Regions from separate parts of the Chryseobacterium sp. T20 genome, predicted to be linked through region 1. Evidence: riboswitches for the same ligand, from Rfam matches in the RefSeq annotation. Region 1 holds a riboswitch; each other region holds the start of a gene.
What was found. Region 1 has a riboswitch for S-adenosylmethionine ahead of ACMA47_RS09385 (SusC/RagA family TonB-linked outer membrane protein). Riboswitches for the same ligand answer to the same signal wherever they lie in the genome.
Positions count from the first base shown of each region.

Region 2: it holds a riboswitch for S-adenosylmethionine, as region 1 does, so the genes downstream of both, ACMA47_RS14995 (TonB-dependent receptor plug domain-containing protein) here and ACMA47_RS09385 (SusC/RagA family TonB-linked outer membrane protein) in region 1, are expected to answer to the same signal.
Region 3: it holds a riboswitch for S-adenosylmethionine, as region 1 does, so the genes downstream of both, ACMA47_RS15345 (TonB-dependent receptor plug domain-containing protein) here and ACMA47_RS09385 (SusC/RagA family TonB-linked outer membrane protein) in region 1, are expected to answer to the same signal.

Region 1 is NZ_JBLFDU010000003.1:182,138-190,199, reverse strand. It holds gene ACMA47_RS09410 (LysM peptidoglycan-binding domain-containing protein) at 1-594, shown strand, start outside; gene fabD (ACP S-malonyltransferase) at 665-1,540, shown strand; gene ACMA47_RS09400 (GYDIA family GHMP kinase) at 1,550-2,455, shown strand; gene pckA (phosphoenolpyruvate carboxykinase (ATP)) at 2,583-4,199, shown strand; gene ACMA47_RS09390 (type II 3-dehydroquinate dehydratase) at 4,354-4,761, opposite strand; SAM riboswitch class I at 5,006-5,104, shown strand; gene ACMA47_RS09385 (SusC/RagA family TonB-linked outer membrane protein) at 5,188-8,062, shown strand, end outside.
Region 2 is NZ_JBLFDU010000006.1:83,964-92,025, reverse strand. It holds gene ACMA47_RS15020 (prolyl oligopeptidase family serine peptidase) at 1-898, opposite strand, end outside; gene ACMA47_RS15015 (hypothetical protein) at 995-1,357, opposite strand; gene ACMA47_RS15010 (hypothetical protein) at 1,361-1,672, opposite strand; gene prfA (peptide chain release factor 1) at 1,750-2,835, opposite strand; gene ACMA47_RS15000 (APC family permease) at 2,989-4,293, opposite strand; gene ACMA47_RS14995 (TonB-dependent receptor plug domain-containing protein) at 4,301-6,733, opposite strand; SAM riboswitch class I at 6,827-6,932, opposite strand; gene ACMA47_RS14990 (alpha-amylase family glycosyl hydrolase) at 7,192-8,062, opposite strand, start outside.
Region 3 is NZ_JBLFDU010000006.1:153,292-161,353, reverse strand. It holds gene ACMA47_RS15345 (TonB-dependent receptor plug domain-containing protein) at 1-2,381, opposite strand, end outside; SAM-I-IV-variant riboswitch at 2,678-2,775, opposite strand; gene ACMA47_RS15340 (outer membrane beta-barrel protein) at 2,896-5,121, shown strand; gene ACMA47_RS15335 (HesA/MoeB/ThiF family protein) at 5,308-6,018, opposite strand; gene thiH (2-iminoacetate synthase ThiH) at 6,165-7,283, opposite strand; gene ACMA47_RS15325 (thiazole synthase) at 7,293-8,062, opposite strand, start outside.

The DNA.
Region 1 (8,062 bases):
CAGAAAATATATATAGTGGCAGATGCTAAAAAAGAAGATGCCAATTATATCAAAGCCGGACTTGAAAAAGCGGTGAAAAATCCTAATATTATTATTGTTAATTCCCCGGCAGATATTCAGCCGGATCAGAATATGATGACAGGGCAGTCTGCACCGGTTATCGCCATTTTAGCGAATGATGATAATGCTGCAGGAGATGCTTTTGCTAACAGAATGATTGCAATGTCTAAAGAAGTACAGGGAATAAAAGCCTTCAGTATGTTCTATTCTCCTGTTTTTGAAAAGAGAGTAGACGAACTGAGCCAGGCAAGCCTGGTCTATCTGATGGATAGAAAGATTAATACAGACGGTAATTTCGAAAAAGAAATTCTGGCTGCTTATAAAAACAAATACTGCAAAACTCCACCAAAATATGCGATCGTAGGTTTTGATGTTGTCAATGACATGCTAACCAGAGAAAACAAAAAAGGAGAGATCTTTAAACAGATGAATAAAGTTCAGACTCAGCTTGCTACCAAATTTGAGTTTGTAAAATCTAAAGCTAATGGTGCTTATGTAAATACCGGTTATAGAGTAATCAGGTTAGTACCTTAAATGATTTATAACTGTTTAAAAGAATATTGTTAACATTATAGTTATATTTGCATAATATTTAATTCAATACATGAAAGCACTTGTATTTCCAGGGCAGGGTTCTCAGTTCGTAGGAATGGGAAAAGAATTGTATGATTCTAGAAAAGATATTAAAGATCTGATGGAATCTGCCAATGAAATTTTAGGTTTCGACATTCTTTCCATTATGTTTAACGGTACGGATGCGGATCTTAAGAAAACAGAGGTTACCCAGCCTTCAATATTTATACATTCAGTAGCAGCATTAAAAGCCGTAAATGGTCTTGGTGCTGAAATGGTAGCAGGACACTCTTTAGGAGAGTTTTCAGCTTTAGTTGCCAACGGAGTTTTATCCTTTGATGACGGTTTGAAATTAGTTTCTGAAAGAGCAAAGGCTATGCAGGAAGCTTGTGATGCCAATCCAAGTTCTATGGCGGCTATCTTAGGATTAGACGATGCTAAGGTTGAAGAAATCTGTGCACAGATCAGCGGAATTGTTGTTCCTGCCAATTATAACTGCCCTGGGCAGTTGGTTATCTCAGGAGAAACTCCTGCAGTAGAAGAAGCTTGCGCAAAACTGAAAGAAGCAGGTGCTAAAAGAGCATTGTTATTGCCAGTAAACGGAGCTTTTCATTCACCTTTGATGCAGCCTGCACAGGAAAGACTGGCGGCAGCTATCGAAAAAACAAAATTCAGAAAAGCCACTATTCCTGTATATCAGAATATCACGACAACAGCGGTAACCAATCCTGATGAGATCAAACAAAACCTGATCGCTCAGCTTACCGGTCCTGTAAAATGGACACAGTCTGTTCAGAATATGATTAAAGATGGTGCCTCTAACTTCGTAGAAGTAGGACCAGGAAAAACCCTTCAGGGATTGATCAAAAAAATTGACGGATCAGTAGAAGCTACTTCTGCAATCTAAGCAAAAAATATGAACGCGATATTTTCACCGGGCAAGCTTATGCTTACTTCAGAATATTTCGCAATAGATGGAGCTCTTGTCTTAGCGGTACCTACCAAGCTGGGACAAGAGTTTTTCTTTGAAGAAAAAGAAGATGGAAAATCCCTTATTCTTTGGGAAGCCTATCATCAGAACACACTATGGTTGAAGGCTGTCATTGATTATAAAACCTGGCAGATCCTGGAAACCAATATTCCATCAAGCGCTGAATTTATTACCAAAACATTACAAAATGTTCAGCAGCTTTCTAATAGTAAATTCAAAACCGACCTTACTTATCATTTAAAAACCAATCTTCAGTTTCCAGCAGATTATGGCCTTGGAAGCAGTTCTACCCTGATGAATAATCTTGCAGAATGGGCTGGAGTAGATCCTTTTTACCTTAATACAATCAGTTTGGGTGGCAGCGGATACGATATCGCTGTAGCAAAAGAAAAATCTGCAGTACTTTTTCAAAGTAAACCTGAGATAAAATATGAGAAAGTAGATTTCAATCCATCCTTTAAAAATGAACTGATTTTTATTCATTTAAATCAGAAGCAGGATAGCAGAGAAGGAATCAATTTTTACAAGTCCAAAAAGAAGTCTCCGGAATTGGTTAATGAATTTTCAGATCTCACAAAAAAAATATTGTTATGCAATGAATTGGAAAATTTTTCCGAATTAATGATGATTCATGAGCATAAAATTGCCAATTTTCTTGAAATTCTCACAGTTAAGGAAAAATTATTCTCAGATTGCCCTTCATTTGTCAAAAGTTTAGGCGCATGGGGTGGAGATTTTGTAATGAGTGCCAAATTTGGGGACTATAAGAACTATTTTTGGGAGAAAGGTTTTCCCACTGTTTTAGAATGGGAAAATATAATTGATTTATAATCAAATAGTTGTGATCCTGTTTTTTTATTTGTCATTCTGACTTATATCAGTATATTTAAACCACCTTTAACAAATAATTAATATTATTTTTGTTGAAGTCAATAAAGAAATAGAAAATATAAGTAAAATGAAAAACACTAAAATCATCCAGGATTTAGAGAAATTAGGGATTAAAGGAAACTATGAAGTAGTGTATAATCCTTCTTACGAAGAATTATATCAGGCTGAAGTTTCTCCTGAAAATCAGGGGTTTGAGCAAGCTGAGCTTACGGAATCTGGCGCAGTATCAGTAAAAACAGGAATTTTCACAGGTCGTTCACCTAAAGACAGATATATTGTTCAGGATGATGTTACAAGAGATACAATTTTCTGGGATGGTAAAGTAAACTTACCTACAACAGCAGAAATTTTCGGTTCTTGTAAAGAACTAGTGATGAACCAGCTTTCTGAAGCTAAGAAGATTTATGTAGTAGATGCATTCTGTGGGACAAATGCAGATACAAGACTTAAAGTAAGATTTATCGTTGAAGTAGCATGGCAGGCACATTTCGTGACTAACATGTTCATCCGCCCTTCTCACTACGAACTTGAAAACTTCGGTGAGCCGGATTTCACAGTAATCAACGGATCAAAAACAACTAACCCGAATTGGGAAGCGCAGGGATTACACTCTGAAAACTTCATTATGTTCAACCTTACTGAAAAACTACAGATCATCGGAGGTACTTGGTACGGAGGTGAGATGAAGAAAGGTATGTTTGCTATGATGAACTATTACCTTCCATTAAAAGGGATGGCTTCTATGCACTGTTCTGCCAACGTAGGAGAAAAAGGTGATGTTGCTTTATTCTTTGGGCTTTCAGGAACAGGTAAAACTACTTTATCAGCAGATCCTAAAAGATACCTTATCGGTGACGATGAGCACGGATGGGATAATAACGGAGTATTCAACTATGAAGGTGGATGCTACGCTAAAGTAATTGACTTATCAGAAGAAAAAGAACCGGATATTTTCAGAGCGATCAAAAGAGATGCACTTCTTGAAAACGTTGTTGTGAACAATGGAGTAGCAGATTATACAGATGGGTCTATTACAGAGAATACAAGAGTTTCTTATCCAATCTATCATATCAACAAAATTGTATTGCCTTCTAAAGCAGGTCATGCTAAGAAGATTGTTTATCTTTCAGCGGATGCATTCGGAGTACTTCCTCCGGTTTCTATCCTGAATGAAGATCAGGCTCAATACCACTTCCTTTGCGGTTATACCTCAAAATTAGCCGGAACTGAAAGAGGAATTACAGAACCTCAACCATCTTTCTCACCTGCATTTGGTGAAGCATTCCTTACACTACACCCAACAATGTATTCTAAAACATTGATCGGTAAAATGCAGGAGCACGGAGCTAAAGCATATTTGGTGAACACAGGTTGGAATGGTACTGGAAAGAGAATTTCTCTTAAAGATACAAGAGCAATTATTGATGCAATCATTGACGGTTCTATTGACAATGCTCCTAAAACTCAGGTTCCAATTATGAACCTTGAAATTCCTACTGAATTGCCAAACGTTTCTACAGGTATTTTAGATCCTAGAGATACTTATGAGAACACTTCAGAATGGGAAGAAAAAGCAAAAGATCTTGCTTCTAGATACATCAAGAACTTTGAGCAGTACTGTGATACTGAAGAAGGGAAGAAGTTAGTAGCTTCAGGACCTCAATTGCAGGAACAAACTATCTAATAGTTACCAATCAACATACAAAAAGCCTCATCATCGATGAGGCTTTTTTATTTTTTTTCCTTAGAGATATTATTGTATGATTCCTTGTTGATATTTAGACAAAAAGATCTGTGAAAATCTGTGCAATTCGTGGGAAAAGTATAAGTAAGAAAACTTACTTCAAACTCAATAAGGCCAATCTATATCCATCCATTCCGAAACCAGATAAAACCGCATCAGTATTGGCTGCCGTTACAGATTTCTGTCGGAATTCTTCTCTTTTATAAATGTTACTGATATGTACTTCTACTTTTGGCTTACGAATATTTTTCAAGCAATCAGCAATAGCATAAGAATAATGGGTAAAAGCTCCCGGGTTAATTACTACGGCATCAAAATCATCCTCCTGAAGTCTGTTGATAAGTTCTCCTTCAATATTAGACTGGTAATATTTTAATTCATGAGCCTGAAACTCGGATCTTAAATTTTCCAAATAGCTTTCCATAGAAACATTTCCATAGATTTCCGGTTCTCTTGTGCCTAACAGATTGAGGTTAGGGCCATTGATGATCAAAACTTTCATACTATAAAATTAAAAACTTTTTTTAATTAACGATCAAAAATTTATGGACAGATTTGATTTTGTTGTATTGAATTATTGATAATGATATTTGTCATGTCTAAGAAAGTGGCAAAGCTTGTAACTCTTTAATGTAATGGATTTTATTAAAAAATTACGTTAATTTTTGAAAATTTATCATGAAAAATAAATAAGTCTACTTGTTTTGTAGACTAAAAGTTTTTAGCTTTGCAATTATATTTCGATCGGCTTATAAAGAAAGATGGAGGGAACTGACCCTGTGAAATCTTGACAACCTACCCGTGGGGCAAGGTGTTACGTTCAGCCTTTTAAGGAAAAATAAGCATTTGGTTTATCGTATTTATCGATGCCCTTTGTTGACTTTTCTGCAAAGGGCTAAATTTTAATATATGATAAATAAAATTGATTATGATTAGCAAAAATTTATTCAATTCTAAAGCTTGGATACCTCCGGTTGCTGCTTTTTTTCTAGGAGTGGCCAGTGTGAATGCACAGAATTCCAAGCCGAAAAAAGATAGCCTTCATGAAAAAGAGATTGATGAAGTAGTAGTGGTAGCTTACGGAAAAGCTAAAAGAAACAGCTATACTGGTTCCGTAGCCACCATTTCCAGTGATAAGATCAACAACAGACCCGTAACAAATATTACCAAAGCATTGGAGGGACAGGTTGCAGGAATTCAAACGACCAGTGCATCAGGACAGCCCGGTGCTGTTTCTACCATCCGAATCAGAGGGATTGGCTCCATCAGTGCTTCCAGTGATCCTTTGTACGTAGTGGATGGGATTCCCTTCGATGGAAACCTGAATTCTATCAGCCCAAGCGATATTGAATCTATCAGTGTTTTAAAAGATGCTACAGCAAGTGCTTTGTATGGTTCAAGAGGAGCCAACGGAATTATTATCATTACTACAAAATCAGGTAAAAAAGGAGAGGCCAGAGTTAATTTTAACATCAGTCAGGGATTCTCCGGAAGAGCAGTCAAAGATTATGAACAGGTAAACACAGATCAGTACTTTCAATTATACTGGGAAGCATTAAGAAACGGATATCAGTCCGGGAAAGTTTCTTCTCAGCAGGCTGCACAAATGGCGACAGATAATCTTGTTTCTACCCTTGGAATCAATCCTTATGGAACTGCTTACCCAAAACCGGTAGGAACAGATGGAAAACTATTACCAGGTGCATCGCCACTTTGGAATGACGACTGGAGAGATATTTTACAGAGAGTGGCTTCAAGAAATCAGGTAGATCTTGATATCAGTGGAGGAAGTGATAAAAGCAATTATTTCTTTTCATTAGGGTATCTGGATGATAAAGGGATGGCGATTGAATCAGGATATAAAAGATACAATACCCGATTAAAGATCAATTCTGAAGTTAAAAAATGGTTGAATGTTGGAGTAAACTTAAATTATACAAACAGTGTTCAGCAGGCTCCTACTTCTTCAGATTCCAAGGCGAGTAATATCATCAATGCCGCAAGGTTTATTCCTTCGTTCTATCCTTACTACGAAAGAAATGCTGACGGAACTTACATTTTAGATGCTGATGGAAACCCGGTTTATGATTTTGGAAAATACAGACCCACAAATGCACTTCAGAATCAGAATGCGGCTGCAACTTTGCCATTAGATAAAAACGAAAATAAAGAAGATAACTTTTCAGGAAAAGGATTCATGGAATTCACTTTCTTGCCTGAATTGAAATTCAAAACAAGCTTCTCAGTTGATTTGGTGAATTATAATGGTCATTATTATTCAAATCCATTGTTGGGACAAGGTGCTGAAATTGGGGGTTCAGTGACGAAAACCAATACCAGAACACTTTCCTATACAACCAGCAATATTCTGACGTATGATAAAAAGTTTGGAAAGCACCACGTGAATGCATTAGCAGGACATGAATTCTACAAATACGATTATCAGACGATTTCCGGAACAAGAAGTCAGTTCTCACTGCCTTACTATTATGAACCGGATGCGGCTTCTTTATTAGGAAGTTTCAGCGGGAACAGCAACAAACTAAGTTTATTGAGCTTCCTTGGGAAAGTAGAGTATGATTATAACAATACTTATTTCTTATCTGCATCAGGAAGGGCGGACAGCTCTTCAAGATTTGAAAAAGATAACAGATGGGGAAGATTCTGGTCAGTAGGAGGTTCATGGAAGATTTCAAACGAGGAATTTATTAAAAGTCTGAATGTATTCAATCAATTGACATTGCGTGCCAGCTACGGAGGTCAGGGGAATGATAAATTACTTAGACCCAACGGGCAGCCGCTTTATTATGCGTATCAGGAACTATACAGATTTATCAGTCTTGGTGGAGAACCCGGAACAACGCTGGAAAAAACATCTACCAATAATGTAAAGTGGGAAACCAACCTTAACTTAAACGTAGGATTGGAATTCGCTATTCTAAATAACAGAATTAAAGGTAATATTGAATATTTCAAAAGACAAAGCCAGGATCTTCTGTTTAACATGCCGGTGGCACCATCATTGGGGATCAGCGATTATCCGGCGAATATCGGAACGATTCAGAATACAGGGTTTGAATTTTCATTATTCACAACACCTATTAAGAATGATGATTTCCAATGGAATGTAGATGTGAACTTAAGTACTTTAAACAATAAGGTAACCAAATTGCCTGGAGGTTCACTTGTGGTAGGAACAAAGCTATTAACTGTAGGAGGTTCTGTATATGATTTCTTTATTCCGGAATGGGCTGAGGTAGACCCAAGTAATGGAAAACCTTTGTGGAAAACAGTTACTACTGATGCCAGCGGAAACTCAGTGGAAGGAACGACTTCAGAATATTCAAAAGCGACAAAACTGTTACAAGGTTCTGCATTGCCGAAACTGACAGGAGGAATCAGTACAAGCATTACCTATAAGAATTTTGATTTTTCAGGATTACTGACATTCAAAATCGGAGGGAAAATTCTGGATAATGACTATACTTCCATTATGCATAACGGAAGTGCGGGAGGACGTGCATGGAGTGCCGAAATGTTGAACAGATGGACTCCGGACAATCCTAATACAGATGTTCCGGGACTAAGTACAACAACAAATAACTGGACCTCAACCTCTTCAAGGTTCCTTTACTCCGGAACTTATGCAAGACTTAAAAATGTAAGCTTAGGATATACACTTCCAGAAGATTATTTTGAGAAAATAGGATTGAAAAAGTTCAGAATTTATATTCAGGCAGAAAACCTTCTCACCTTCTATAAACACAAAGGAATGGATCCTGAGCAGGCTTTGGACGGGACGA
Region 2 (8,062 bases), on a different contig from region 1:
CTACGATGCTGGCATTGATATCAAATCCGCTCATAATTTGTACAAAATCTCCTCCTTTTTTAAGATCTTTTATATACAATTCATTACCATTTGTGGCATTAGCAGCAGAAATGATAAGATATCTCTGATCTTCAGAAACTCCGGCGCTCAGATATCTTCTTGGAGTTTTATCTCCCCCGAAAATCAATTTATCCTGAGACTGTTTTGTCCCCAGTTTATGAAAGTATACTTTATGCTTATCCGTCATTCCGGAAAGTACTGTTCCTTCTTTAGGTTTGTCGTAGCTTGAATAATAAAATCCTTCGTCTCCCTGCCATGAAATTCCGCTGAATTTTACATCCAATAAAGTTTCATCAATCTGTTTTTTAGTCACAGCATCGATGATGATAATTTTATTCCAGTCACTTCCTCCTTCAGAAATAGAGTAAGCTGCAAGGTTTCCTTTTTTATTGAATGAAAGATTGGAAAGAGAAGTCGTTCCTTTTTCTGAAAATTTATTAGGATCTAAAAATACTTCTGTAGCATTGGTCTTGTTGTTGGTTCTGTACAAAACAGATTGCGCCTGAAGACCATCATTTTTATAATAATAGGTATAATCTCCTTCTTTGAAAGGTGCTGAAATTTTCTCATAGTTCCAGATATCTTTCAGCTGGTTTTTGATTTTATCCCTGAACGGAATTTTAGAAAGGTAATTCTGACTGTAAGCAACTTCTTCATCTACCCATTTTTTAGTAGGTTCAGAGTCATTCTCCAGATCTCTGAAAGGATCAGAAACAGTGTTTCCGAAATAGGTATCTGTCTGGCTTCCTTTTAATGCTTTAGGATAAATCATTTTCTGAGAGTAAAAAGATGCTGAAAACAACACTCCAGCGGTTAACAATATAGGTTTAAAATTCATACTGATCGGTTTTTCTCAAAAATACGCAAAGTATGTGAAATAAAAAAAGCCCCGTTATATTGGGACTTCTTTATTCTTTATGAAGATATTTTTCAACTATTCATTGGCTCCGAAGCTTTCAAAATAGAAGTCGGTAAGGTTGGAAACAATTTCATCCGGACTGCCATTCCAATAGTATATTTTATCTCCTTCTTTAAGTTCGTATAAACTAAAGTTTTGATCTGTTGTTACAGTCTTATTGGCATTTTTAAAATCCTGAACGGCCTGAATTAAATATTTTTTAAGGTCTTCCGCTTTTATTTTGTTCAGATCTCCTTTTGGTCCTGAAGTCAGTTTTGATGGAACAAGGAAGCTTACAGAATAGCTTATTTCAGCAATTTTTTGCCCTTCAACATGTTCATTCGGGACTACTTTTACGTCTTTAACGGTAAGTTTTCCCGTTTTAAAGTTTCCAAACATAGCTCAGAAATAGTCTTCAGCTTCTTTTTTACATGCTGCTGCCGTAGCTTTAGGAAAAGCCGCAAGAAAATTCTCTACACTGCCATTGATCATTTCCTGTGAAGTTTCTTTAAAATCTACCTGATAAGCAGTCTGTCCGTCTACTGTAGGTTTTAAATAATCATTAAGCTTATTCAATGCTGCATCATCATTACTCACAAAAGTTCCAAAAAAGAGTTCAAAGGCTTCTTTAGGTTTCTTTACTTCTGTCTGAGCCATCAGTTGCTGTCCCATTATGGTAAGCAACAGCAGGAAAATAATTTTGTAGTTTTTCATAGTTGATATTTTGTTTTGTTATTGGGAAAAACAAAGCCCCTGAACAGTCAGAGGCTTTGTTTTTATTTATTTTAATTTTAATAATTCTCTTCTTCCCCTTTCATCTTCTCTGCATTTTCTGCCATGATTACAGCGTCAATCATTTCAGAAATATCACCATTCATATAAGCATCAAGGTTGTACATAGACTTATTGATTCTGTGGTCTGTAACTCTACCTTGTGGATAGTTGTAGGTTTTAATTTTTGCAGAACGGTCACCTGTAGATACCATAGATTTACGTTGTGCAGCGATATCTCCCTGTACTTTCTGTAATTCAATATCATATAGTTTTGTTCTTAGCATTTCCATTGCCAACTCACGGTTAGCAAGCTGAGAACGAGCCTGTTGACAAACTACAACAAGTCCTGAAGGTTTGTGGGTAAGTTGAACTTTAGTTTCAACCTTGTTTACGTTCTGACCACCGGCACCTCCTGAACGGGAAGTCTGCATTTCAATATCTGCAGGATTCAGTTCAAAATCTACTTCTTCAGCTTCCGGAAGAACAGCAATAGTGATGGCGGAAGTATGCACTCTTCCCTGAGATTCAGTTTCAGGTACACGTTGTACACGGTGAACTCCGGATTCGAACTTCATGATTCCATAAACTCCTTCTCCTTCCACTTTCATGATCAATTCCTTGTACCCTTTTGCGGCTTCGTTAGAATCTGTTACTTCATGTCTCCATCCCTTTGTTTTGAAATACATGGTATACATTCTGTACACATCTTCCACAAAGATAGCTGCTTCATCACCACCTGTACCGGCACGTAATTCCACGATAACGTTTTTGTCATCTGCAGGATCTTTAGGGATCAGTAATACTTTCAGCTCTTCTTCAAGACCAGGAATTTTAGCCTGAGCTTCCAGTTTTTCTTCTTTAGCCAGATCTACCAGGTCTCTGTCTGAACCATCTGCAATGATTTCTTCAGATTCTGCGATACTATCCAAAGCACCTTTGTACTGATCGTAAACTCTTACAATTTTCCCCAAATCACTATATTCTTTGTTCAAAGAAGAATATCTTTTTTGGTCTGAAATGACATCAGGCTGTATAATAAGGTCTGCAACCTCATTATATCTTTGTTTTATAGCTTCTAATTTTGGAATTAATGATTTAGACATTGTAGAAATTTTGTGGGTGCAAAGATAAGGATTATTAATTCAAAATTAAAATTCCGAATCATCATAAATTTTTGAGCATTAGGGATAAAGGATGCAAAACCACAAAAAGACAGATTTGCCAATCTGTTTATTCCCCTTTCTGAATCATCAAAATTAAGTTTGAGATCCTTTAGAAAGTCTTCTGTCTATTAAATATAAAGCAATTCCTACCGCGATAATTCCCAATCCTATCAAGCTTTCTTTAGGGTTATGAATGAATGTAAAATAGAGAATATAAAAGCTAAATAGTAAAAAAACAGCCGGAAAAATGTGGAATGCATTCGACTTAAAGATTTTCCTGTCTTTTTTCTTCAGGAAGAATACAGTTGAAATCGCTAAACTTGCAAAAAGCTGCAAAATAAAGGCTGTATAGACAAAAATTTCTTTAAAACTTCCTGTCAGAATAATAATAGCTGCAATTACTGCATGGGCAAAAATGGCTCTTACCGGAATTCCTTTTGCATTGCCCATTGACAATGGTTTCCAAATAGAGGTATGTTTTGCAAAAGCCTGTGTTAATCTTGATCCTACCCACAGATAACCACTGATGGTTGCAATAAGCTGCAGAGCAATAAAAATATTGACAATCTTTCCAAAAGCCGGTCCCAGCATATTGACTGCCGCTTCTCCCATTACATCTTCTTTTCCTGCCAGTTGACTTACAGGTGCATGTTTCAGCATAATATAGTTCACCAGAATATAGCTTACCGTCACGAAAACAGTTCCTATAATCAAGGATTTTGGAAGATTTTTCTGAACATCTTTTATTTCTCCTGCGATATAAGAGGCCGAATTCCATCCCGTGTAAGAATAAGTTACAAATACCAGAGAGGTCGCAAATGCAGGAAGCATGATTTCATTCTGCCAGCTGTCACTGAAATTGAGACTGTTACCTATCTGTGGTGAATCTGAAATTTCTACCCCAAGAATAACCAGTACAATAATAAAGGCTATCTTAATGAATGTGAAAAAGTTATGAAACCTACTGGATGTTTTCAGGCTGAAAGATAACGCAATCGCAACCAGAAAAATCGCTGCAATCGCAAAGCCGTTTCCAAAAGAATACTCAAATACGGAAAGGTATTTCGACATTGCTAAGGCTGCCAGCGCTACCGGAGAGGAAAATCCAATGATGAGCGAAACCCAGCTTATCAGATATCCGAATATGGGATGATAGGTTTCTTTGAGATAAATAAAATCGCCTCCGTTTCCTTTAAAATGTGAGCCTAATTCTGCATAACAAAATGCCCCAAATAAAGCAAGAACTCCTCCGATACTCCATAACAGAAAAATACTGTAGGTATTGGTAATATCGGATAACTGAAATCCCAGGGTTGTAAAAATCCCTGTTCCGATCATATTGGAAACAACGATGGCTGCTGCTGTTTTCCAGCCAATCTGATGTGAGGTGGTACTCATTTACTGATTAAAAATTAAAATTAAGCCTTCCGAAGAAATAATTCCCCAGCGTTCCCATCTGAACCGGTGCATATTTGAATACTCCATAATACGAATTTTCATAAATCTGGCGATCCGGGAAGACATCAAATACATTGTTGGCTCCTACTGTAAAGTTGATGCTTTTTGTGATATCATATCCCACACTGATATCGGTAACGACCTTTGGTGAGAACTCCTGCACGCCTCCAAACGGATAGCCATCTCTTATTACTTTACCAAAATAGGTATTTCTTACGAGAAAACTGAACTTCCCGATTCCATAATTTAATCCTAATGAAGCTTTTGTTTTGGGAGACAGGGTTTCAATGATGTTGATCTGATCCGGACCAAAAAACTGATCCTGAGGCGTTCCTAAGTTTTCCGGAAAATGGAAATCTGTGATTTTAGTTTCCGTATAGTTTCCGGCAAGATTGATATTTAATTTTCCCTTGCCAAGAATCCAGTCATAGGTTACTACAACATCAACTCCTTTTGTTTCGGTATCAATAGCGTTGGCAAAAAATCTTCCGCTTTCTACCTTAAACTGATCTAATCTTTCATCGGTAATATTGCTGGTGATTACAATTCTGTCTTTTACTTTGATCCAGTATCCATCTATGGTAACTGTCAAATTGTTTAAGGGTCTCAGAGTAAATCCTGCACTTGCATTGACAGAAGTTTCCTGTTTAAGTTTATCAAATCCAAGAATTTCAGCGGCTTTGCTGTCATTGCTAAAAATTCCCTTTGTGACAATCTTCTCGCCGGAAGTAGAAATATCAGCATAAGAGTTATTAAAATACTGCTGTTGCAATGATGGTGCTCTGAATCCTGTTCCAACTGCAGCTCTTACCGCATAGTTTTTTACAAATTCATATCGTACCGCAAGCTTTCCATTCAGAGTATTTCCAAAATCTGAATAGTTTTCAAATCTTGCCGCTGCATCAATATTCAGTTTTTTATCTAAATCATAGGAAACATCTGCATACACTGCGGTGGAATGTCTGTCTTTCTTCAATGCATTATTGGGAGAAAACCCAATAAAAGATTGAGATCCGCCCGCACCAAGCACTGTTGATCCTTCAGTGGCCACATTTCCATTGACGTCATATTGGGTATAAGATGCTTCGTCACCTGCCTTGATCTGATATTGCTCAAATCTGAATTCTCCTCCGAAGGCGATATTGAAACGGTTTATATTTTTGGAAACATCAAGATTAACGGTATTTTGAAGAAAGCTATGCGCTCCGGCATAAAAACGGGTTGGAGATTTTGCTCCCAAAGAAGCATTATTCGTATTGTTTACATTATAATTGAAGGTATTGCTTCCAAAGGTATTGCTAAGGTCAAAAAACCAGTCGTTAACATTATATTTCGCTCCTACCGCATAAGAAACATCGTATACCTGAGAGGCCAGAGTAGCCTGAAATCCATTCGGATAAATGGATGAAACGACATTAGATTTTTCACTCGGAAGCCTTCTGAAACCAAAGCCATTTCCTTCTTTGATGCTGAATCCTCCAAAAGAATACAGTTTAAAATTGTCATTAAAAGGATATTCTGAGTTGAAAAACAGCTGTCCCTGTCTGATTTGGGCATCTCCGATCTGAAAATTAAAATCGTCACGTGTTAATCCTCTTTTTGCAATTTCTGCATCATCTACGGCTCTGGCAGCTTTTACGGCTTCTGCATCACCAGCAAATTCATAAGCAAAATTATCTCCGAAAATATCCAGGTCATGATTTTGCGTTCTTGTGGTTTTTCCTCTGTGACTTAGCTGTAATGAAAGATTAATATAGCCTTCTTTCTTTCCTAATGAGGTTCCATAGTTAACTCCTGCCTGGTAAGTATCACCATCATTTCTTCCGGTTAATCCATAGGTAAGGCTTGCTGAAGCTCCGGCATTTTTTTTAAGAATTATATTGATTACTCCTGCAATGGCATCAGAACCATATTGTGCAGCAGCTCCGTCTCTTAACACTTCTATTCTATCAATTGCAATGACGGGAATGGTACTCAAATCTGTTCCTACAGAGCCATTCCCTACCGTATTCTGATAATTGACCAATGATGTAGAATGTCTTCTTTTTCCGTTAAGCAAAACCAGAACCTGATCAGGCCCCATTCCTCTCAAAGTAACAGGGTCAATATGTTCTGTCCCATCAGAAGCAGACTGTCTCACTGCATTGAACGATGGAATCACATAGTTCAGGAGATCCTGAGCAGTCATTTGCGGAGCGCTTCTCTGGATTTTATCGATATTAATTACATCTACAGGAACAGGTGTCTCCAGCTTTGTTCTTTTGACATTACGGTTTCCGACGATGATAATATCTTCGATCTGTTTTCCTTTTTCCTCACTTTCCTGAGCAGCGACCAGAATTGCCCCAAGCAATAATACAGCTGTGCTTAATTTTTTCATTTTTGTTCTTGCCAATTAATAATACGAATCTGACGGATCTTTCCGCAGATACACAAGACTTCAAGAAATGGAATTCATATAGAGTATTGACTTCACTTATCTCCCCCTAAGGGTTGGAATTAGCACCTTTACACTTCTGGAACTGTGTAGGTTGCTAAGGTTTCATCGGGCCAAATCCCTCCACCTTTCTTGATAAATCTACTGCAAAAGTAGACTATTTTTTTAAATGTACAAAAAAAAGGCAAAGCTGCTGATCTGCAAATTTGCCTTTTATTATTTATAGAACTTGTTTAAGCTTTTATTTCTGAACCATTAAGGTTTAATAAGAGTTTAAGAGTATTAAGATAAGCTTCGCTTTAAGCTTAAAAATCAGAATGATCCATCTTAACTACACTTTACTTCTCAAATAGCCCTTAATGGTTCAAAATATTACAAATCAACAAATTCATAATTCGTTTTTATTGAATCATCATTTTTTGAATGGCTATTCCTGTGTCTGATTTTAGCTGAATCAGATAAGTTCCTGCCGGATAATTGATTTTGGCTTCATAGGTACCGTTTTCTTTATCCAGTTTGAAAGAATCCATTCTTTTACCGGTCATATCAAAAATTGAAATCTCACCATTTTTTGCTTTACTGAAAACGAGTTTAGCTATTCCGTTTCGAACCGGATTATCTGCAATCTGAAGAGATAATTTGTTGGCGGCATTGACATCTGCTGTTGACAAAGCACCCGCGTAATTACCAAAGATTCTGAATTCCCCAGGTTGTAAAGTGATTGGAGCTGTTGTGGAAGCTACATTTGAAATACTGTTGTCCATCAGATTCTGCCATTGACCTATGTAAGGGAAATAAGGGATAACATTCTGTGCGGAAGTGGTATAATTTGCTAATACAACCACATTCTTTATTCCCGTGGCAATAGCAGCATCATACACGTAAATTCTTGTGATCAGCCCGGTAGGATCATTCGCAAGGTTATTGGATTCTATACTGTAGGTTTTAGATTTAAAAACCTGATGGGTATTTCTGATGTTGATGATTTTAGCCCATGTATCATATACTGCCTTTCTGTTTGCATTGGTATCATATCCTAAAGTGAATGCAACAGGTTTTTCATCGGTTCTGCATCCGCTGTCGATAGTACCATTCGCACATCTGTTGATACTGAATTCATATCCTAATTCTCCAAACTGCCAGATCATTTTCGGACCGGGAATGGTAAAGAAAGTTGCCCCGAAAGTTTTCATTCTTTCAAGAGCGGTATTCAGATCTTTCACATTATAACTTCCGTTAACTGCACCATATGCAAGATTTTTAAACATCAGT
Region 3 (8,062 bases), on a different contig from region 1:
ACGCGGGGGACAGCCTCTTCAAAATACACTCTATTGGGTTCTGAGAAATAATTATCAATCTGGCTTACCAATTTAGGGGAAGCATGAATATCTCCGATTCTTTTGGTCTGATTAAAGTTGATTCCCAGATTATTCTCCAAGGAAACCCCTGATGATATTTTTGAATTCTGAGAGATGGTAATATCCAACCCTTTTGTCTGAGAGTCTACAGCATTGGCAAAGAAATTTGCAGAACTGGCTCGTGCAAGATCAAAAGCATTTTGCAGCACTTGATCATCAGAAGTTATGACCTTATCCGGACGGGAAAACAGATCCGTAAGCACTACTCTATCCTTAATCTTTATTAAATAAGCATCTGCTGTGAACGTCAGGCTTAACGATGGTATCTTCCAAGTAATTCCTGTGCTATAGGATTGTGAAGTTTCCTGTTTTAATTTAGGAATACCCAGTGCCTGTGCTGCTTCAGAATTATTCCTGAAAGTACCAACCTGTGTAGTTTTTCCCTGCTGAATCAGTGTAGAAGTAGAGCTATAATAGATTTGAGCTAATGAAGGTGCTCTGAATCCTGTAGAAACAGCACCTCTCCAGTTAAGATTGGGAGCCAGTTTTACATTGGTTGCAAGTTTATAATTGAATGTAGATCCGAAGTCTGAATAATTCTCATATCGTAAAGCACCTTCCAACAGCCATCCGTCAGTGACTTCCAACTCTGCATCAGCATAAGCAGCAACACTGTTTCTGTTTCCGGAAACGGCATTTTCCGGACTGAATCCTGGGAAAACCTGCGCTCCAGCCGGTCTTATATTTCCGAAGAAATCGGTTACTTTCTCATTTTCAGGAGTTTTAGCCGTTACCACACGTCCATAAATATCATAAGAAGCATAAGAATTTTCTTTTCCGGCATTTACTTTATAGTTTTCATGTCGGTACTCAGCACCGAACGCAAGGTTCAATCCTTTCAGCACATCATATTTTTTGGAGAAGTCCAGATTGACGGTATTTTGTGAAAACTCAGATCCTCCGGCATCAAAGGTTCTTGGAGAGCTGTCCGTCAAAGAAGCATTAAATGTATTGACAACTCCAAAGCCAAAGGTATTTTTCCCGAATGTATTACTGAAATCTACATTCCAGCCATTCCATTTCCCTTTGATTCCTGCAGCAAGAGAATAATCATTTACCGCTGCTTCAATCTGGGGAAGATATCCGTTGGGAGTCACTGCATTGATATTTCTTTCCGTATTCGGAAGTCTGTAAAATCCTCCGGCATTTCCAAGGCGGTAGCTATACCCACCAAATGAGTACACTTTCCAATCATCATTTACAGGAATTTCAGAGTTGAAGAAAAGCTGCCCGGATTGTAATTTAGACTGTCCCGCTCTCAAACTGAAATCTTTTCTCTCCAATCCTCGGTAATTAAGCTCCTGAGACGTAAAATCTTTACCTAATATATTTTGAAGGTCAGAAATACTGTTTGCCCCTGAGATCTGAGACTGGAAATCAGATCCAAAATAACCCACCTTAGTTGCATATTGTTTTACTGTATTGATAATCTGCTGAGTATTGGAAGTATTCGTAATATTTTTATACAAGCCATCAATATTAACTCCATCCTGCAATGCTCTGTAATTAATAGCATTATAAGCATTGTAAATATCTCCTTCCCTCACTCCGGCTCTGGAATAGGGATCGCGGTACTGAGCAGAACCCGTAACATTAATAAATCCGGATTTTCCTATTTTCGCTCCATAATTAAGGTCTACAGAAATCGTCTGTCCATCCACTCCTCCTGAGAAATTATTGGCAACAGGCGATGCGTATCCTCCCAGAAACACTTGTCCGGAAAGTCCTAATCTCTTTTTCAGTCCGAGGTTAACAACTCCTGCGATGGCATCAGAACCATATTGAGCAGAAGCACCGTCTCTTAAAACCTCAATTTTTTCTAAAGCAAAGGCCGGAATCGCGTTAAGATCAGTTCCTACAGAGCCTCTTCCCGGTGTAAGCGTAACATTAATCAATGAAGACTGATATCTTCTTTTCCCATTGAGTAAAACCAAGACCTGATCCGGGCCTAATCCTCTTAAAAGAGCAGGATCTACAAAGTCAGTTCCATCGTTAACGGTGTGTGAGGTGGATGAAAATGAAGGGACAATATAATTTAAAGCCTGGCTGATATTGTTAGTCGGACTTTGTTTTAAAATTTTTGATATGTTGATGATATCTACCGGAACGGGCGTATCCGTTAATGATCTTCCGGAACCTCTTGATCCAAGGATGACCACATCATCTATTTTTTTAGATTGTAAAGTGTCCGTCTGGGCGTAATAAAATGTTGAAATAAGCGCGATAGAAGGGACAAATATTCTTTTTTTGAAATTATGCATGTTGATTGTTGTTTACTTTTTGTTGTTAAAAATTGTTTTTAAGCAATATAAATCCTGTAACCCTAAAATGTAAGGTTACCAGTGACGTCCGGAATGTTTGTATTATTTTTTAGAAATAGAAAGTGCTAGCAGCAACAACACATGCGCATATAGAAATGGCATGAAAACATATCAGAATAATGAAGACTCACTTCATGATCTGAAGAATAAAAAATTACTGATGGAATGTGATTTCCCTTGTCTTTAAACATTGATTTTAACTTTAAAACAAAAATTCAAGATGGGATAATGATAGAATGATAAACATTTTTTCCGGAAGATCCGGCTTATCGATTGCAGCACCTTGCTTGTTTTTGCAGGTTGCTATCCCATCTAGAGATTCTTGATAATTACCCGGCAAAGATATAATTATTTCGGAAATAAAAAAAATTTCAGCTTAATTTTTCGATTTTCACAATTTTACCGTAACAAATTCTGTTTTTCAGCGTCTAACCGGATATCAGTAAAAAACATTATGAAAAAAACGATTTTCGCTTTATCTTTATTAAGCTCTGTTTTTGTTTTTTCACAAGAAAAAAATAATAAACCACAGGAAAAACAAATTGAAGGGGTAGTCATCACCAAAACTAAAAAAGCCGTTGAACAAAAGGCAGACCGTACTATTTTTGACTTTTCCGAGCAACCTCAGCTAAATAACGGAAATGTTCTGGAAGGAATAAAAAAACTTCCGGGACTGGTATCCACTGATATCGCAGGGATGATGTATCAGGGAAAAATGCTGGAAGTATATCTTAACGGAAGACCTCTGAATATTACCTCCAATGAATTGAACTCCTTTCTGGAAGGGATGCCTGCCAATTCTGTAGAAAGAATTGAGGTAATCACCCAACCAGGAGCAGAGTTTCCGGCTACTTCCGGAGGTGCCATTATGAATATCATCACCAACAAAAATGCTAATAAATATTTAACCGCTACGTATTCTGGAAATTATTCTTTCACGAATTATGATAAATTCAGAAACAGAACCACAAACTCTGTTAACTTAAATGCAAGAAATAAATATTTCGGATGGCAGCTGAACGTTGGTCAAAATTACCGCGAAAGTATGCTGAATGGCCAGCAGGATGAACTTTTAACGAGTCACACTGACAGATATGCACGTGGATATTTTGCCAAATCCGGATTGACTTTTGATTTAGGGCAGGACAGATTATTATTGAACTACGATATTTATCACAACAATAATGACAACTATACTCTAAGTGATGGTCATGGAGATTTACCTTTTCAGAATAATCCAAAGGATTTGAGAGAAGCTTTTTATACGTCTTCAGATGTTGCTCACACCAATAGTTTGAGACAGGAAGCTGTAGTAACGTACCAGAAACGTTTTGCAGACAAATCTCAGAAACTGGACTTTCAATTGGGTTATACAAGATCGGACAGTAAATTTGCACAGGATAATTTCTTCCAGAACGGTAATTTTGCAGCCGCACCTTATTTACCTATTAACAGCCCTACAAATGGTTTAAAAGATATTCTGAACAATAAATCGGTGATGAATATTGCCAACTTCAAAGTAGATTATGCCCAGCCGATCAAACTTCTTGATGGCGGAAAAGTAAGCTTCGGAGGTTTGTATGAGAAACAGGATTATGATACGGAAAGTTTTGGCTTAACCAATCTTGAATATCAAAGACAAACAGCTTCAACTTATTTAGAATTTCAGGCTAAATTGAAAAAGTTTGACTTCACATTGGGTTCCCGCGCTGAAAATTATGATATTTCAGGAGTAACGAGGTATTTCGATAAAGATGCAAAATTGGTGGAGGCTAATTTGATTCCTTTCAATAAGTTTAAACTTTTCCCGAACGCGAGTATACAGTACAACATGATGAATCAGGTGTATGTTGCTGCGAATTACAACAGAAAAATCAGCTTACCAAGTATTTCTGCTTTGAACCCGAATAACGTAACATTCTCAGGACCAAGTACAGAAGTAAATGGTAACCCGAATCTACAGCCTACTATTTTTGATAATTATGAGTTGAAAATTTCAGCTTTTGATTATGCATTTATCGGATATAGTGTAAGTTCGGCAAGTAATCAGGTAGCACAGATCATCCGAAAAGACGGAAGAAAACTTTACAACGAGCAGGTGAACATTTCGAATATGAAAATTCACAACTTTAATGTGGGATTACCAGTTCCTTTTATGATTTTCAGCAAGCCTTTGAGCGAAATTATGAAGTTTGATTTCAATCCCGATAAAATTAATTTCATGTACTTATATGCTGGTTATCAGAAACATGATATCGACAATCTGAATAATAAAGGGTTCTGGATTTTCAATATTATGACTCAGATTCTTTTGCCTAAAGACATCAAGATGACAGCCAATTACAGCTATCTGACTCCCAAGGCAGGGTATTTCTACTTCACCGCAGAAAAACCATTCAACAACTCGCTTGATATTACGTTGACGAAAAAGTTTATGAACAATCGTCTGACGCTTTCTGTTTTTGCGAATGATATTTTCAACGGACAGATGATGCAGGTACGTTCTAATCCACCATCAGGAACTCCTGTGATGATCAGCAGTAAATATGATACGAGAAATTTCGGATTTTCCATCAACTATAAAATTCCGACAAGAAATAAACTGGCAAAAGAGGATCCAAATATCCTGAACCAGACTAAAAAAGAGGATAACGGAGGCGTAATGCAGCAGGCACAGTAATTCTTCTTTGTAATAGAATAAAATAGGTGGTAATTATTTTACCACCTATTTTTTTTGTACAGAATAGGTTTTGGCTAAAGCCAATGGATGGTTTTATAAAAGTAAAACGGGCTAAAGCCCGTTCCTATTGATAGTAAAATGGTGTTATTGGTGAAAATATTAGTGACATTTGTGTTTACATTTACATCAGAAATCTATCGTCTGAAACCTCCAGTCCAGTGTATCCACCAAAGTTAGCTGATTAACACTCACCGGAAGATCCGTAATAATTTTTAATGCCTGAAGAGCCATCATGCTACCTATCATTCCTGGAAGAGCTCCCAGGACGCCAAGACTGTCACAATCCGGTACGTCTTCATCGAAAGGTGGTTCAGGGAAAATATCCCTTAAGCTTTTGCTTCCATTATGATTAAACACGGAAACCTGTCCTGAAAATCCTAAGATACTTCCATAAACCAAGGCCTTTTTTAATTTCACACAGGAATCATTCACCAGATATCTTGTTGAAAAGTTATCTGAACCGTCAATAATAATATCGTATTGGGAAATAATTTCTTCAACATTTTCATCATTGATTTTTTCTTCAATTCCTATGAATGTAATCTGATGATTGAGTTCTTTCACGAATGTTTCAGCGCTCTTCACTTTGGATACTCCTACTCTGTTTTCAGTATGAATAATCTGCCGGTTCAGGTTGTGAAGTTCTACATGATCAAAATCTGCAACGCCCAAAGTTCCTACTCCTGCAGCAGCTAAATACTGTATAATTGGACTCCCCAAACCTCCGGCCCCGATGACAAGAACTTTGGAAGACTTTATTTTCTTTTGTCCTTCCAATCCTATTTCTTCAATAAATATCTGTCGGCTGTACCGTGAAAAATGATCTTCTTTTTTCATGCTTTATGATAATTGAACCATTAAGATTTTTAAAGCTTTTAAGAATAGTTAAGGTGAGCTTCGCTTGAAAAAGATACTGTGTTAAAAATCTTCGATTTTTTTTAATTAAACTTCACCTCTTCCAAGTTCTTAATGGTTTTAAAAAATTAAAATCCACTGTATACGGAATCCCAGTCTTTCATTACAGGATCATAGCCTGCTTTTTTGATCATGACTCTGATTTCATCCATACTTCTCTCGTCACTGGTTTCAAACTGTTCCAGAGATTCTTTATCCACCGCATATCCTCCCGGATTGGTTTTTGAACCAGCACTCATAGCGGTTGCTCCCAGAGAGACAATATTATTTCTGAAGACTTCATTTTCCCTGGTAGAAATGGAGATTTCAAGGTCTTCATTCCAGATTCTGTAGGCACAGATCAGTTGAAGAAGATCTTTATCTTCCATAATGAAATTAGGTTCAATGATTCCTTCTGCCGGTCTGAGCCTTGGAAACGAAACTGAAAACTTACTTTTCCAGTATTGTTTCTGAAGATAATCAATGTGTAACGCATTGAAAAAACTATCCACTCTCCAGTCTTCAAGTCCAAGGAGAACTCCGAGCCCTATTTTATGAATTCCTGCTTTCCCTATCCTGTCTGGAGTTTCGAGACGGAAATGGAAGTTAGATTTTTTACCCTTCGGGTGATATTCTCTGTACACATCCTGATGATAAGTTTCCTGATATACCAAAACGGAATGTACTCCTTCATCATGAAGCAGTTTATATTCATCTTCCAATAAGGGCTGAACTTCGATAGAAATATTGGAAAAATGAGACTTTAACTTACGGACAGCATTCTGAAAATAAGGAACTCCTACTATTTTATTAGCTTCACCGCTTACCAGCAATACATGATTCACTCCCATTGATTTCAGGACTGAGGCTTCGATCATCAGTTCCATATCGGAAAGCGTTTTCCTTTTCAGGTTATTATCGAGACTGAATCCGCAATAGGTACAGATATTCTGACATTCATTGCTGAGATACAGCGGTGCATACAACTGAATGGTTTTTCCAAATCGTTTTTGGGTGAGCATCTGTGTCATTCTTGCCATCAGTTCCAGTTCCTGAGAAGCGGCTGGTGACAGGAGATTCAGAAAATCATCAAGGGTTTTATTCTTTTTCTGAAGACTGCATCTTACATCGGCCAGACTCACTTTTCCAAGCTTATTCTTTACCTCATCCCACTGGTAGTTTTCAAAAACATCTTTAAAGCTTTTCATGAGTCTGATTTATTCAAATAAAAACGAAGTAAGCGGACTTGAAGCTTCAGCATGGTTGGCAATCGCTCCCAATCCAGATTCGAATGCTCTTCTTCCGGCAATCACACCTTCTTTAAAAGCAACAGCCATATTCAGTGGATTTCTGGCTACAGCAATGGCAGTATTCACCAAAACAGCATCTGCTCCCATTTCCATTGCTTTTGCAGCATCTGAAGGTGCCCCGATTCCTGCATCCACCACTACGGGAACATTACTCTGGCTGATGATTATTTCCAGGAAATCCTGTGTTCTTAATCCTTTATTTGTTCCAATGGGTGCTCCCAAAGGCATTACTACAGCTGTTCCGGCATCTTCAAGACGTTTACATAAAACAGGATCTGCATGAATGTAAGGCATGACAATAAATCCTAATTTGGCCAATTCTTCCGTAGCATATAAGGTTTCAATAGGATCGGGAAGTAAATATTTCGGATCCGGATGAATTTCCAGTTTTACCCAGTTCGTTTCCAGTGCTTCTCTGGCTAATTGGGCTGCCAATACAGCTTCTTTGGCCGTTCTTGCTCCGGAAGTATTGGGTAGAAGATGAACGTTGGTTTCTTTTAATGAATCAAGCAGATCATCTTCACTGGATTGGGCATCAATTCTTTTGAGCGCCATTGTCACCATATTGCTTTCTGATGCGATGACAGATTGTACCATATCTCTCATACTTCCGAATTTTCCTGTTCCTAAAAACAGTCTTGATTCAAAAATTCTTCCTGCTATTTCTAATTTCTGAT